DNA from 2 places in the Bradyrhizobium sp. 160 genome. Region 2 is predicted to be linked to the other one. Evidence: riboswitches for the same ligand, from Rfam matches in the RefSeq annotation. Region 2 holds a riboswitch; the other holds the start of a gene.
What was found. Region 2 has a riboswitch for cobalamin ahead of IVA98_RS14715 (DUF1636 family protein). Riboswitches for the same ligand answer to the same signal wherever they lie in the genome.
Positions count from the first base shown of each region.

Region 1: it holds a riboswitch for cobalamin, as region 2 does, so the genes downstream of both, metE (5-methyltetrahydropteroyltriglutamate--homocysteine S-methyltransferase) here and IVA98_RS14715 (DUF1636 family protein) in region 2, are expected to answer to the same signal.

Region 1 covers NZ_JADPKD010000014.1:13,486-19,323, reverse strand. Annotated here, with positions in the region: partial or broken gene IVA98_RS08135 (EAL domain-containing protein) at 1-709, shown strand, start outside; gene IVA98_RS08130 (4Fe-4S binding protein) at 1,328-1,531, shown strand; gene IVA98_RS08125 (hypothetical protein) at 2,268-2,435, shown strand; cobalamin riboswitch at 2,608-2,807, shown strand; gene metE (5-methyltetrahydropteroyltriglutamate--homocysteine S-methyltransferase) at 2,908-5,223, shown strand.
Region 2 covers NZ_JADPKD010000034.1:181,711-187,548, forward strand. Annotated here, with positions in the region: gene cobN (cobaltochelatase subunit CobN) at 1-2,055, opposite strand, end outside; gene cobW (cobalamin biosynthesis protein CobW) at 2,055-3,089, opposite strand; gene IVA98_RS14715 (DUF1636 family protein) at 3,086-3,460, opposite strand; cobalamin riboswitch at 3,553-3,773, opposite strand; gene cobO (cob(I)yrinic acid a,c-diamide adenosyltransferase) at 3,814-4,449, shown strand; gene IVA98_RS14725 (cobyric acid synthase) at 4,462-5,838, shown strand, end outside.

The sequences.
Region 1 (5,838 bases), on a different contig from region 2:
GCCGAAGTTTGACGCGTGTACCCTCAGCCGCCGCGGCGCCGAGGCGCTTGTGCGAATGCGGCACCCGACCTGGGGCGTTGTTCCACCGGCCTATTTCATCGCGGAGGCTCACGATCCGCATTTCAGGGAGTTGTCGCAGTTCGTGATCGACCGCGCGATCAAAGATTGGCAGTATCTTCTGGAGCAGCAAACTTCGATCGATCTCTCCATCAATCTCCCGGCAGCATTCCTGATTGACCCGCAAGCGGTACGCGATCTCTGTCAGCGCATGCCCTCGCACCCCGCTTTCGGCGGCTTGACGATTGAAATCGATAGCGAGGAAGCGATCCAGAACCTAGATCTCCTGATCGAGGTCGCACGTGAGGTTCGCTTTCACAACATTGGCCTTGCAATCGACAATGTCGGCGCCAATTGGCCGCAGCTGATGGGGATGGAAAAATTCCCGTTCATGAAATTAAAAGTGGACCGGCAGTACGTCGCCGGTTGCGGAAATGGACCCCCGAAGCGAACGGTGTGCCGCCATATCGTCGATCTAGCCAAAGAGTACAGCGTGCGCACCGTCGCCGCAGGTGTGGAGAGCCACGCCGACCTGATCGCTGTGACCGAACTCGGATTCGACCTTGCGCAGGGCCATCTGTTTGGAAAGGCCATGCCGCTGAAGCAATTTGCACAGTCATCTTTCAGCCTTGTTCCACTTCGTCCAAAATAGTTGCATGAGGAGTGGCTGAGCAGAGCCAGGCAAAGCGTACCAGCGCTCGCCCGCGCCGCCATGCCTACTCGGCACCAGGCATGCGGCTGACTGCAATTAAATCGGTCACTTTGCAAAGCCAGTAACGCTTCTCCCGGCGGAACTTCATTTCCCTCCGAAGCGATGCCGAAAGTTATTGTAGCACAAACCCTTTTTATCAGGCCTCCAGCGAGTCAATCCGCGGAGTTAACGTTGCAGCCGTGAGCGAGGCTTGCACAAAACCTCCAGTCAGGGCGTGTGACCGGAGGTTTGCCGAGATCCGGGGTAGACGTGCGTCGGCTCGCGGCTTTTAGTCGCGCCGCCGGTTTCGGAATCGTCGAGCGTCGCTTGGCCCCGCGCTGCCATGCAAGACAAACGACGGAAGCGCCCAGCGGTCGAGTCGCGACTGACTCTCGGAGTAGGGCCTGAGGGCTCGCATAGCTTGAAATTGAAGTGGCCCGTTGCTGTCGCAGATGCAACATCGTCTCAGACCCGGGACAGCACCCCTGGGCAAATTGCCCATCATTGAGCGCGTCTGTCCTTGGCACGGCATTTGAAAGGGATCGCCAATGGCATCGCTCGCCTAAGGAGTCGGAAGGCATGGCTTACAAGATCGTCGCTTCGCAATGCACCGTTTGTGGGGCATGTGAGTTCGAGTGTCCCAACGCGGCGATCAGCCTCAAGCGCGACAATTACGTTATCGATGCCAAAAAGTGTACGGAGTGCGAGGGCCATTCCGACACGCCGCAATGCGCGGTGGTCTGTCCGGTGCCTGACACCTGTGTCCCGTCTAAGACAGCATAAGCAGCCCGCGTCCAGAAGGCTTCACCGCTCGATTTTGCGAACGAAGTAATAGATGTCGCGCTTGAGAAGGCCGCCGACCGCGTGGGGCGCATCGAGGTCGATCAACATCGTTATGAGTTTAAGGCGCTGATCGACTCCGAGAAACCATCGAAGGGCTCTGTCAGAGAACACCGTCAAATTTGTCTCGAATAAGGACAAAGCCGCCTCGATGCTCCAGTCGCCGCGTTGGGGCTTATCGTCGCTGGCTGACGAGACGAGGCGAGGTGGACGGGCGTCGACATCCCAAGATCGACTTGCAGGATATCTAAAGCTACGTCACGGCCGAAGCCGAAGAGACGGTCTCCACGCGCGACGAGATCGGTCCGGAGATCTTGAAGACATACGAGAAGCTCGGCATCCGCGCACCATGCACGAGTGCATGGAGCCTAGGGTCATAGCAGATCCCCGCCGCCCGCGCTCTCGCCGCTTACTCCAGTTTCGCAAGTCAGCGTGCATCCTGAGGTCCGGAACTGTTCCTGCGATGTCGCGCATGCCAACGTCCAGGCTGCACTACTCGCCAGCGGCGACGGAAACAACGAAGGCGCGCCAAAGTCGCTCAGCACGTAAGTGCTTGGCGCACCGAGGAGATCATCTTGACAACGCCACGGAGGCGATCGAGCTCGCGGCTCGTCGCGGGGTCCGCCGAACACAGGCAGTCCGACCTGATCATCCGTGCGATCCTGGAGCAATCCCGGCCTTGGCAATTCCTAAGGAGCCTCATGGCGCTGTGTTCAAGCGGATGTCGGCCGAGCATGATCGCAACTTCCTCACGGGCGAGTTCGAGAAGCTGCTGACGGAAAAGAGCAGGCTTGTCGCGATCACGCAGATGTCGAAGCGCCCAGCGCATTCGTTCTGCTCGCGTTAGCTCACGACTACGCCAAGAGGGCGTTGAGCGCCGCATGAAGCGGAGGCTTCACAGATCCACGCGTTTTTACCAGGCCGGGAGTAAGACCGTTGTGCCCTACCTGGTACAGCTGGCAATCGCTTGGGCAATATCGCGGCAACACTTAGTAGGTTGACGGATCGATCCTCGTGCGTCTAATGCCAGCCGTCGTGGTCTTCGGATTTCGTTTGATCCGGAGCTAAGAGGGAAGCCGGTGCAATGCCGGCGCTGCCCCCGCAACTGTAAGCGGCGAGCCGATGTCCAACGAAGTCACTGAAGCCATGCGGCTTTGGGAAGGCCGGACAGCAGCGACGACCCGCGAGCCAGGAGACCTGCCTCGACAATATATCGTCCACGGGCGGGGTGTCCCGGTGTGCGCCAAGCAGCTGTCGCTCACGCGATATTCGCTGCACGCGTCCGCCATGGCCTTTGCCCCAATTATGGGGTCTGATCTATGTCTATTCTTTCGCTTCCCGTTGCCACATTGGGGACGTCACGCATCGGCCCACGACGCGAACTCAAGTTCGCGCTCGAGAGCTACTGGGCGGGAAACTCCAGCGAAGCCGAGCTCCTCGAGGCGGGGAGTGGACTTCGTGCCGCTAATTGGGCACGGCAGAAATCCTGCGGTGTGACGGTCATTCCTTCCAATGACTTCTCGCTCTACGACCAGGTGCTCGATAACAGCGTAATGGTCGGAGCCATTCCCGACGTCTACGGCTGGACCGAAGGTCCTGTGTCGCTCAAGACCTACTTCGCCATGGCACGTGGCGCTCAGGACGGTGATCACACTCAGCATGGGCCTGGCGTAGCAGCACAGGAAATGACGAAGTGGTTCGATACCAACTACCACTACATGGTGCCGGAATTTCACCAGGATCAGATCTTTAAGTATTCCTCTCGAAAGCCGATCGAGGAATATGAGGAGGCAAAAAGCCTCGGCTACCAAACGCGCCCCGTCTTAGTTGGCCCAGTCACTTTCCTGAAGCTCGGCAAAAGCGCAAATCCCGCATTCAATCCGCTGTCGCTGCTTGATAGGCTCCTCCCAGTCTATGTCGATGTTCTCCGCGAACTAGCCTCGCGCGGTGCGGAATGGGTTCAGCTCGACGAGCCATGCCTGGTGATGGACGTCGACGAAGCGTCGCGGGCGGCCGTCCGCCGGGCCTATGCTCATTTCGCAAAGCTTGTGCCGGCCCTTAAAATCATGTTGGCCACATATTTCGGGGCTATCGGCGACAATCTTGAAACAGCCCTTGCCTTGCCCGTTGCCGGGCTTCATGTCGATCTGGTTCGGGCACCCGACCAATTGGACGCAATTGTCGCCACAGCCCGCAGAGATCTCGTGGTCTCGCTAGGCGTCGTTGATGGTCGCAACGTCTGGCGCTCCAATCTTGCGGCGCTGCTCGACCAACTTGCCCCTTTGGTCAAAAAGCTGGGTAGGGACCGTGTTCAGATTGCTCCTTCCTGCTCGCTGCTTCATGTTCCGATCGACATTGAGCTAGAGACCGATCTCGATCCCAATCTGAAGACGTGGCTGGCGTTCTCAGTTCAGAAGATCAAGGAACTTTCGATATTGGGCAAAGCGCTGGCCGGCCATGCTGCCGAGGTGGCCGATGAACTTGCGCTTTCCGAGGACGCAGCCGTGACCCGCGAAACATCGCCCGAGATCCACAATGCGAATGTCGCGGGACGAATGGCCGCGATCGACGATAGCATGCGTCGCCGTCGCAGTGCGTTCACCGAGCGTGCCGACGTCCAGCGGGCCGCGTTCGCATTACCGATGTTTCCAACGACAACCATCGGATCCTTCCCGCAAACGGTCGACGTCCGGAATGCGCGTGCGGCTCATGCGCGGGGAGCGCTGAATGACGCGCAGTACGAGCAGCTTCTGAAAGCGGAGACAGCCCGTACCGTGCAGTGGCAGGAAGATATCGGCCTGGACGTGCTCGTACACGGTGAGTTCGAGCGCAATGACATGGTTCAATACTTTGCCGAGCAGCTGTTGGGATTCGCTTTCACCAAGCACGGCTGGGTTCAGTCTTATGGGTCGCGGTACGTTCGTCCGCCTATCCTGTTCGGAGATGTCTCCCGGCCGAAGCCGATGACCGTTGAATGGTGGCGCTACGCGCAGTCTCTGACCAAGAAACCCGTCAAGGCTATGCTGACCGGACCGGTGACGATCCTGAACTGGTCGTTTGTCCGCGACGACATCTCGCGGAGCGAGACATGCCGTCAGATCGCTCTTGCGATCCGAGATGAGGTGATCGATCTTGAGGCGGTTGGAGCGACTATGATCCAGATCGACGAGGCTGCGTTGCGGGAGGGATTGCCGCTACGCAAATCGCAGTGGAGGAACTATCTCGATTGGGCAGTGGACAGCTTCCGCGTTTGCTCGTCCGCTGTCGCCGACGGAACTCAGATCCATACCCACATGTGCTATTCCGAGTTCAACGAAATCATCGATGCGATCGCAGCAATGGATGCTGACGTCATTTCAATCGAGACGTCGCGTTCTAAGATGGAATTGCTCGAGGCCTTCAAGAGCTACAAATATCCCAATGAGATCGGGCCCGGCGTCTATGACATTCATTCACCGCGCATTCCCGCAGCGGCGGAAATCAAACAGCTGATTGTGTTGGCGCGGCAGCGAGTTTCCGATCGGCAGCTCTGGATCAATCCCGACTGCGGACTGAAAACTCGAAGCTGGGAGGAGGTGCGTCCCGCGCTCGTCAATATGGTGGCCGCCGCACGCGAGTTGCGGGCTGAGCCATGATGGTGCGGAGCGTTTCGCAAACGCGTTTGTGAACAAGATGCACGCGCTTTGGGGGCTTACGATGTCCTTGCGAGCTCCCAAAGTACCCAGCGCCTCGGAATGCCGGCGGGCGTCGGCGGAGGCGGTCGCATACAGCCGGCGACAAGCTCGATTCTCGACCCGACGGCCGACAGCATGCCGGCGACGTCCGATCAGGTCACAGATTGCGACGTCATTAACGCTCCACGCGAAGCACAGCCCTACTTTTTCATTTATCCATCGCGTGGATGCGTCCCATCACAACAATCTATTTTACCGTCCTTTACGGAACGTCACACGAAATTCGCCTCCTGGCACGCGCTCCGGGAAAGGTAATCGAGCGTTGTTGATGTTGGGGGCGTGCCAAATGCTGCTGCGCGACGGCAAACTGCCGCTTGTGTTTCAGGGCACGGCAGCCAAACCGCTTGCGCGAAGGATCCCAGCTCGATCAAGGCACTGACGTCCCAACCGGACAGCGGGCGAGTGGTGGACAAGTCGTGAAGTTTCCGACAGGAGCGGAAGGCAAGCGGCTCCAGATTTCGCGCGGAGTGATATCCGTTTCTCCTTTTTTGACGGCGAATGCCCTCGCCGAAATCG
Region 2 (5,838 bases):
GGCGTCCCGCTCCGCGTCGCCGCAGGCGCCGCGGCCGAACACGTGCAAGCCGTCACCGAACTGGCTTTCCTTGAGGTCGCAGACGAAACGATCGATCCGTGGAATCGCTTCGGCTGGTGTGGCCGATGCATCGAGGCCAAGATCGTCTTCGAGGCCCGCGGCACGGGCTTCGTCGCGGATCGCCGCGATCAACCGCTGGCGGCGGGCGGGGTCAAGACCATCGGCAGTGGAATATTCGTCCAGAAGTCGTTCGAGCCGGCGCAAGCCCTCCGGAACGACGGATGCGGCAAGAGGCGGCGGCAGATGGCCGATCGTGACGGCGCCGACGCGCCGCTTGGCCTGCGCAGCCTCGCCGGGATCATTGACGATGAAGGGATAGATGACCGGCAGATCGCCGATCAGGGCTTCCGGCCAACAGCTCGATGACAGCGCCACGGATTTGCCGGGCAGCCATTCCAGCGTGCCGTGCGCGCCCATATGCACGACGGTGTCACAGCCCTGCTCTCGAAGCCAGAGATAGAACGCAACATAGGCATGGCGCGGCGTGCGGGCGAGATCGTGATAATCGACATCGCGCGTGGTTGCATCGCCACGCTCGGGCTGAACCGCGATGATCGACTGGCCGCACCGAATCGCGGCGAAGTGGAGCGCGCTGTCGCGACAGCTCGGATCATCCTCCGGCGCACCCCAAGCTTGTGCGAGATCATCCTGCAATGCTTGCGGCAGACGCGAGAGCGCCGTGCGGTACTCAGCGACGCTCCAGGTCAGCTGCTGCCTCAGCAGCGTTTCGCCGAGCGCATGAACTGGCGCGGCATCGAAGCCCGTCTGCGCGAGGTCGGACAGCAAGACCTCGACGGACGCCAGCGCATCGAGACCAACCGCATGCGCGATCTGGTGTGGACGGCCCGGGTAGTTCGAAAGCACGATCGCCAGACGCTTCTTGGCGACGGGCGTCTCGGCGAGCCGCCGCCAGGCCGCAACCCGTGCGGCGACGGCCTTCACCCGCTCCTCGTCAGCGCGATGCGCAAGATGGGAGAACTGCAGATCGGGATCGCGCTCCGCAGCGGCTTTAAAGCTCACCACGCCCGCGAACAAGCGGCCATCGACCTCGGGCAGCACCACATGCATCGCGAGGTCGCCCGGCGAGAGGCCGCGCAGCGAGGTAGCCCAATCCTCGCGCCGTGCCGTCGAGAGCGCAACCTGGAACACCGGACACTTGGCTACGTCGAACGGCGTCGTGCCATCGTCGCCTACGGCCGAGAACGCCGTCGCATTGACGATCGCCGCCGGAGGATTTCGCGCGAGATGCGCGCGCAGCCAATCCGCGACGCCTGCGGCTTTCAGCGAGGTGACGAAGACACCATAGGCACCAAAACCCTTATCGCGCAGCGCGGCGATCAAGGCATCGACCGGCCCGGTGTCCGCAGCGGTGAGATAGGAGCGATAGAACGTCACCAGCGCGAGCGGCTTCCCCTCGCCGCCCGCCGGCGCAGCAATGACGCCGCGCGCGGGATCATAAAATCCCGTCTCGGGCACATCCATTTCGCCGACGACTGGCCCGGCATAGAGGCCCGAGGCCAGCGCGAGCTGCGCGATCGCGGCTTGGGCCGCGACCGGGCCGCCGGTGTCACAGAGCACCTTGAGCCGGCGCAGGGTCGAGACCGGCAAGGTCGAATACGCGTCGAGCCGCGTATCGTCACGGCCGTCGGCCGGCAGCACGGCCAGCACGATGTTGCGGTCCTTAGCAAGTTGCTGGAGCGTTGCGAGACCATACGGCCAATAGGATTCACCGCCGATCAGACGTACCAGAATGCCACGCGCATGGGAGAGCGTGCGCTCGATATAGGTGTCCACCGAGAGCGGATGACGCAGTTCCGCAAGATTTGCGAGCCGCAGCGACGGCAGGCTGGTACGGCCGCGCCGCCAGCCGGCCGCAAAGGCGGCAAGGTCGGAATCCGAATATGAGAGCACCACGAGATCGGCCGGGTCCTGGCCGATGTCCCTTGGCGTCGCGGTCTCCTCAAGACCGCGGCTCTCGCGGAAAACGACGTGCATCAGGTTGCTAGCCCTGACCTGATCGCGGCCTCGTCAATATCGCCGTGCTCGCCAATCATGACGAGTTTTGATTGCCTGACACCTGCGCCCCAGGGCTTGTCGAACTGGTGGCGCACACGCTCGCCGACCGCCTGCAGCAAGAGGCGCATCGGCTTACCCGCGATTGCGATATAGCCTTTGACGCGCAGCACGTTCTGCTCGCGCGCCAGGCGCTGAACGGAGGCGACCAGCGCATCGATATCGGCAACTTCCGGCAGGTCGATCACGACGGAAGCAAAATCGTCATGCTCATGCTCCTCTTCGCCGTCGTGATGCGAGGGACGCGCGGCAAGATCGTTCTCGGCGGCGGCGCCGAGACCGAGGATGACGCGCGCATCGATCGCGCCGTCGGTGACGGGAAGCATCGGCACGCGGCGCGGCATCTCGGCGGTGATCGCCGCCTTGGCGGCTTCGATCCCAGCGCTGCCGGCAAGATCGGCCTTGGTCAGCAGCACGATGTCGGCGCAGGCGATCTGGTCCTCGAACACTTCCGACAGCGGCGTCTCGTGGTCGAGATTGTCGTCCGCCGCGCGCTGCGCCTCGACTGCAATCGGGTCCGGCGCGAAGCGGCCAGCAGCGACGGCCTCAGCATCGGCCAGCGCAATCACGCCATCGACAGTGATACGCGAGCGGATCTCCGGCCAGTCAAACGCCTTCAGCAGCGGTTTCGGCAACGCCAGGCCCGAGGTCTCGATCAGGATGTGATCGGGCTTCACGGGGCGCGCCAGCAATTGCTCCATGGTTGGAATGAAATCGTCGGCGACGGTGCAGCAGATGCAGCCATTGGCGAGCTCGATGATGTTCTCCTCCGGGCAATTGGCGGCAGCGCACGACTTCAAAATCTCGCCGTCGACGCCCTCGCTGCCGAACTCGTTGACGAGCACGGCGAGCTTCTTGCCGTCGGCATTGGCGAGCAGATGCTGGATCAGCGTCGTCTTGCCGGAGCCCAGAAAACCGGTGATCACCGTGACCGGGACTTTTGCGAGCGAATTCATTCGGCGGCCTCCGGCACGACGGCGATGGGGGGAATGCGGGCAAGCGACTGCTTGCGGAAAATTTCGGGACGGCTGCGCCAGGGCACGAGGCCATCGGGCGCGGCCGCATAGGCCGCAGCGCCGGCGACCACGTCGCGCGCATTCGTCTCCGACAGGCGGCCATAGACATAGGACCAGCGGCCGGGCGCACTCAACGCGACCGAGCAGCCCTGGCTGCAGGCAGAGAGGCATTCGACCGGAACCACATTGACGCCATCGGGCACGCCGGCGCCCAGGATCGCGCCATGCAACCGCTTGCCCGGCGTGACGTCGCCTTCGCCAAGCGTCTCGCCGGCACGGCAGGTAATGCAGACGTGAAGTGTGACCGTCATCGCCTCTTCCAGAATAACAGCGGGAGGCGAAGAGGCGCACGAACCATTGTGAGAGGCCCGTTTCCCCGTCGCGGAACACCCCGTCCGCCGGTCCAAAATCGTCCGCGCTGGCAGGTCTCCCGGCTTGCGGAGCAGGGCTTTTGCCCTTCGATCCCCGCCTTCCCGATCCTGCTAGGGGTCAGTGGCTTCGGGCATCTCTCCGGTCACGGTCGCGGGGGCGGCTGCATTTTGGACCCAAATCTTGCCGATTCGGACCCTATCGCATTCCCTCTTCGCCTGTCATAGGACAGGAACCAGCGCAGGCCCACCATTTGCCGGTGGCCGCCACTTGTCAAGCCGAAGGACCGGGTACGATGACGCCTGAACCGGATATCCAAACGGGCGAGGAAACCGACGCCCGCCACGCCGCCAAAATGGCGAAGAAGAAGGCCGCCCGCGACAAGATCATGGCGACCAAGAGCGGCGAAAAAGGCCTCGTTATCGTCCACACCGGCGCCGGCAAAGGCAAGTCGTCCTCGGCCTTCGGCATGATCGTCCGCTGCGTCGCCCATGGCTTGCCCTGCGCGGTGGTGCAGTTCATCAAAGGCGCCTGGGACACCGGCGAGCGCCGCCTTCTCACTGGCCATTTCGGCGACCTCTGCCAATTCCACGCCATGGGCGAAGGTTTCACCTGGGAGACGCAGGACCGCGCCCGCGACATCGCCGCCGCGCGCGCCGGCTGGGACAAGGCGAAGGAGCTGATTCGCGACCCTGCGTTGCGCATGGTCGTGCTTGACGAGATCAACATCGCGCTACGCTATGATTATCTCGACGTCGCCGAGGTGGTCGAATTCCTGACGACGCAAAAGCCGCCGATGACGCATGTCGTGCTCACCGGGCGCAACGCCAAGGACGAACTGATCGAGATCGCCGATCTCGTTACCGAGATGACGCTGGTCAAGCATCCCTTCCGGTCCGGCATCAAGGCGCAAGCCGGCGTCGAGTTCTGATACGATCTCGCCATGGCGCGCGCGCTGATGATCCAGGGAGCCGGCTCGGACGTGGGCAAGTCGCTCATCGTCGCCGGCCTTGCGCGCGCTTTCACGCGGCGCGGCCTGCGCGTGCTCCCTTTTAAGCCGCAGAACATGTCGAACAATGCCGCCGTCACCATCGACGGCGGCGAGATCGGCCGCGCCCAGGCGCTTCAGGCGCTCGCCGCTCGCGTCGAACCGCACACCGACATGAACCCGGTGCTGCTCAAGCCGGAGACCGATGTCGGCGCGCAGGTCATCGTCCATGGCAAGCGCATCGCAACCGCGCGTGCGCGTGATTATGCGGCGATGAAGCCCTCGCTGATGGGCGCCGTGCTGGAGAGTTTCGCGCGCTTGAAGACGCGCGCCGATCTTGTGCTGGTCGAAGGCGCGGGCAGCCCGGCCGAGGTCAACCTGCGCAAGGCCGACATTGCCAACATGGGCTTTGCGCGCAAAGCCGACGTACCGGTCGTGCTGGTCGGCGACATCGACCGCGGCGGCGTCATCGCCCAGCTCGTCGGCATCAAGACGGTGATCGACCCCGACGATGCCGCGATGATCCGGGGCTTCGTCATCAACAAGTTCCGCGGCGATCCCACGCTGTTCGACGACGGCTACCGGCTGATCGAAGCGAAAACCGCATGGCGCGGCTTTGGCGTGCTGCCCTGGTTCGCGCGCGCCAGCGAGCTGCCGGCCGAGGACGCGCTGGGCCTGCGTGACGCGCGCAAGCCGGGCCAATGCAAGATCGCCTGCCTCGCCCTGTCGCGGATCGCCAATTTCGACGATCTCGACCCGCTCAAGCTCGAACCCGGCGTCGATCTCGTCATGGTGCGTCCGGGCGAAGCAATCCCCGGCGATGTCAGGCTGGTCATCATCCCCGGCTCCAAATCCACCCGCGGCGATCTCGCCTTCCTGCGCGCACAGGGCTGGGACATTGATGTCGTGGCGCATCACCGCCGGGGCGGCCATGTGCTCGGGCTCTGCGGCGGCTATCAGATGCTCGGACACAGCGTTGCCGACCCTGATGGCATCGAGGGACCTGCGGGCGACACGCCGGGTCTCGGGCTGCTCGACGTGACAACGGAAATGAGCGCGGAGAAGACGCTGACGCGGGTCGCGGCCGTGCATGCCGCCACAGATCGGCCGATCGAGGCCTACGAGATCCACATCGGCCACACCGACGGGCCCGATCGCGCGCGGCCATTTGCGAAACTGAACGGCGAGCCGGAAGGCGCGATCTCGCGCGATGGCCGCGTCCAGGGCAGCTATCTGCACGGCCTGTTCACGTCGGATGATTTCCGCAAGGCATATCTGGCAAAGCTCGATATTCCCGCGGGTAACGAGCCCTATCATGCCAGGATCGAGAGC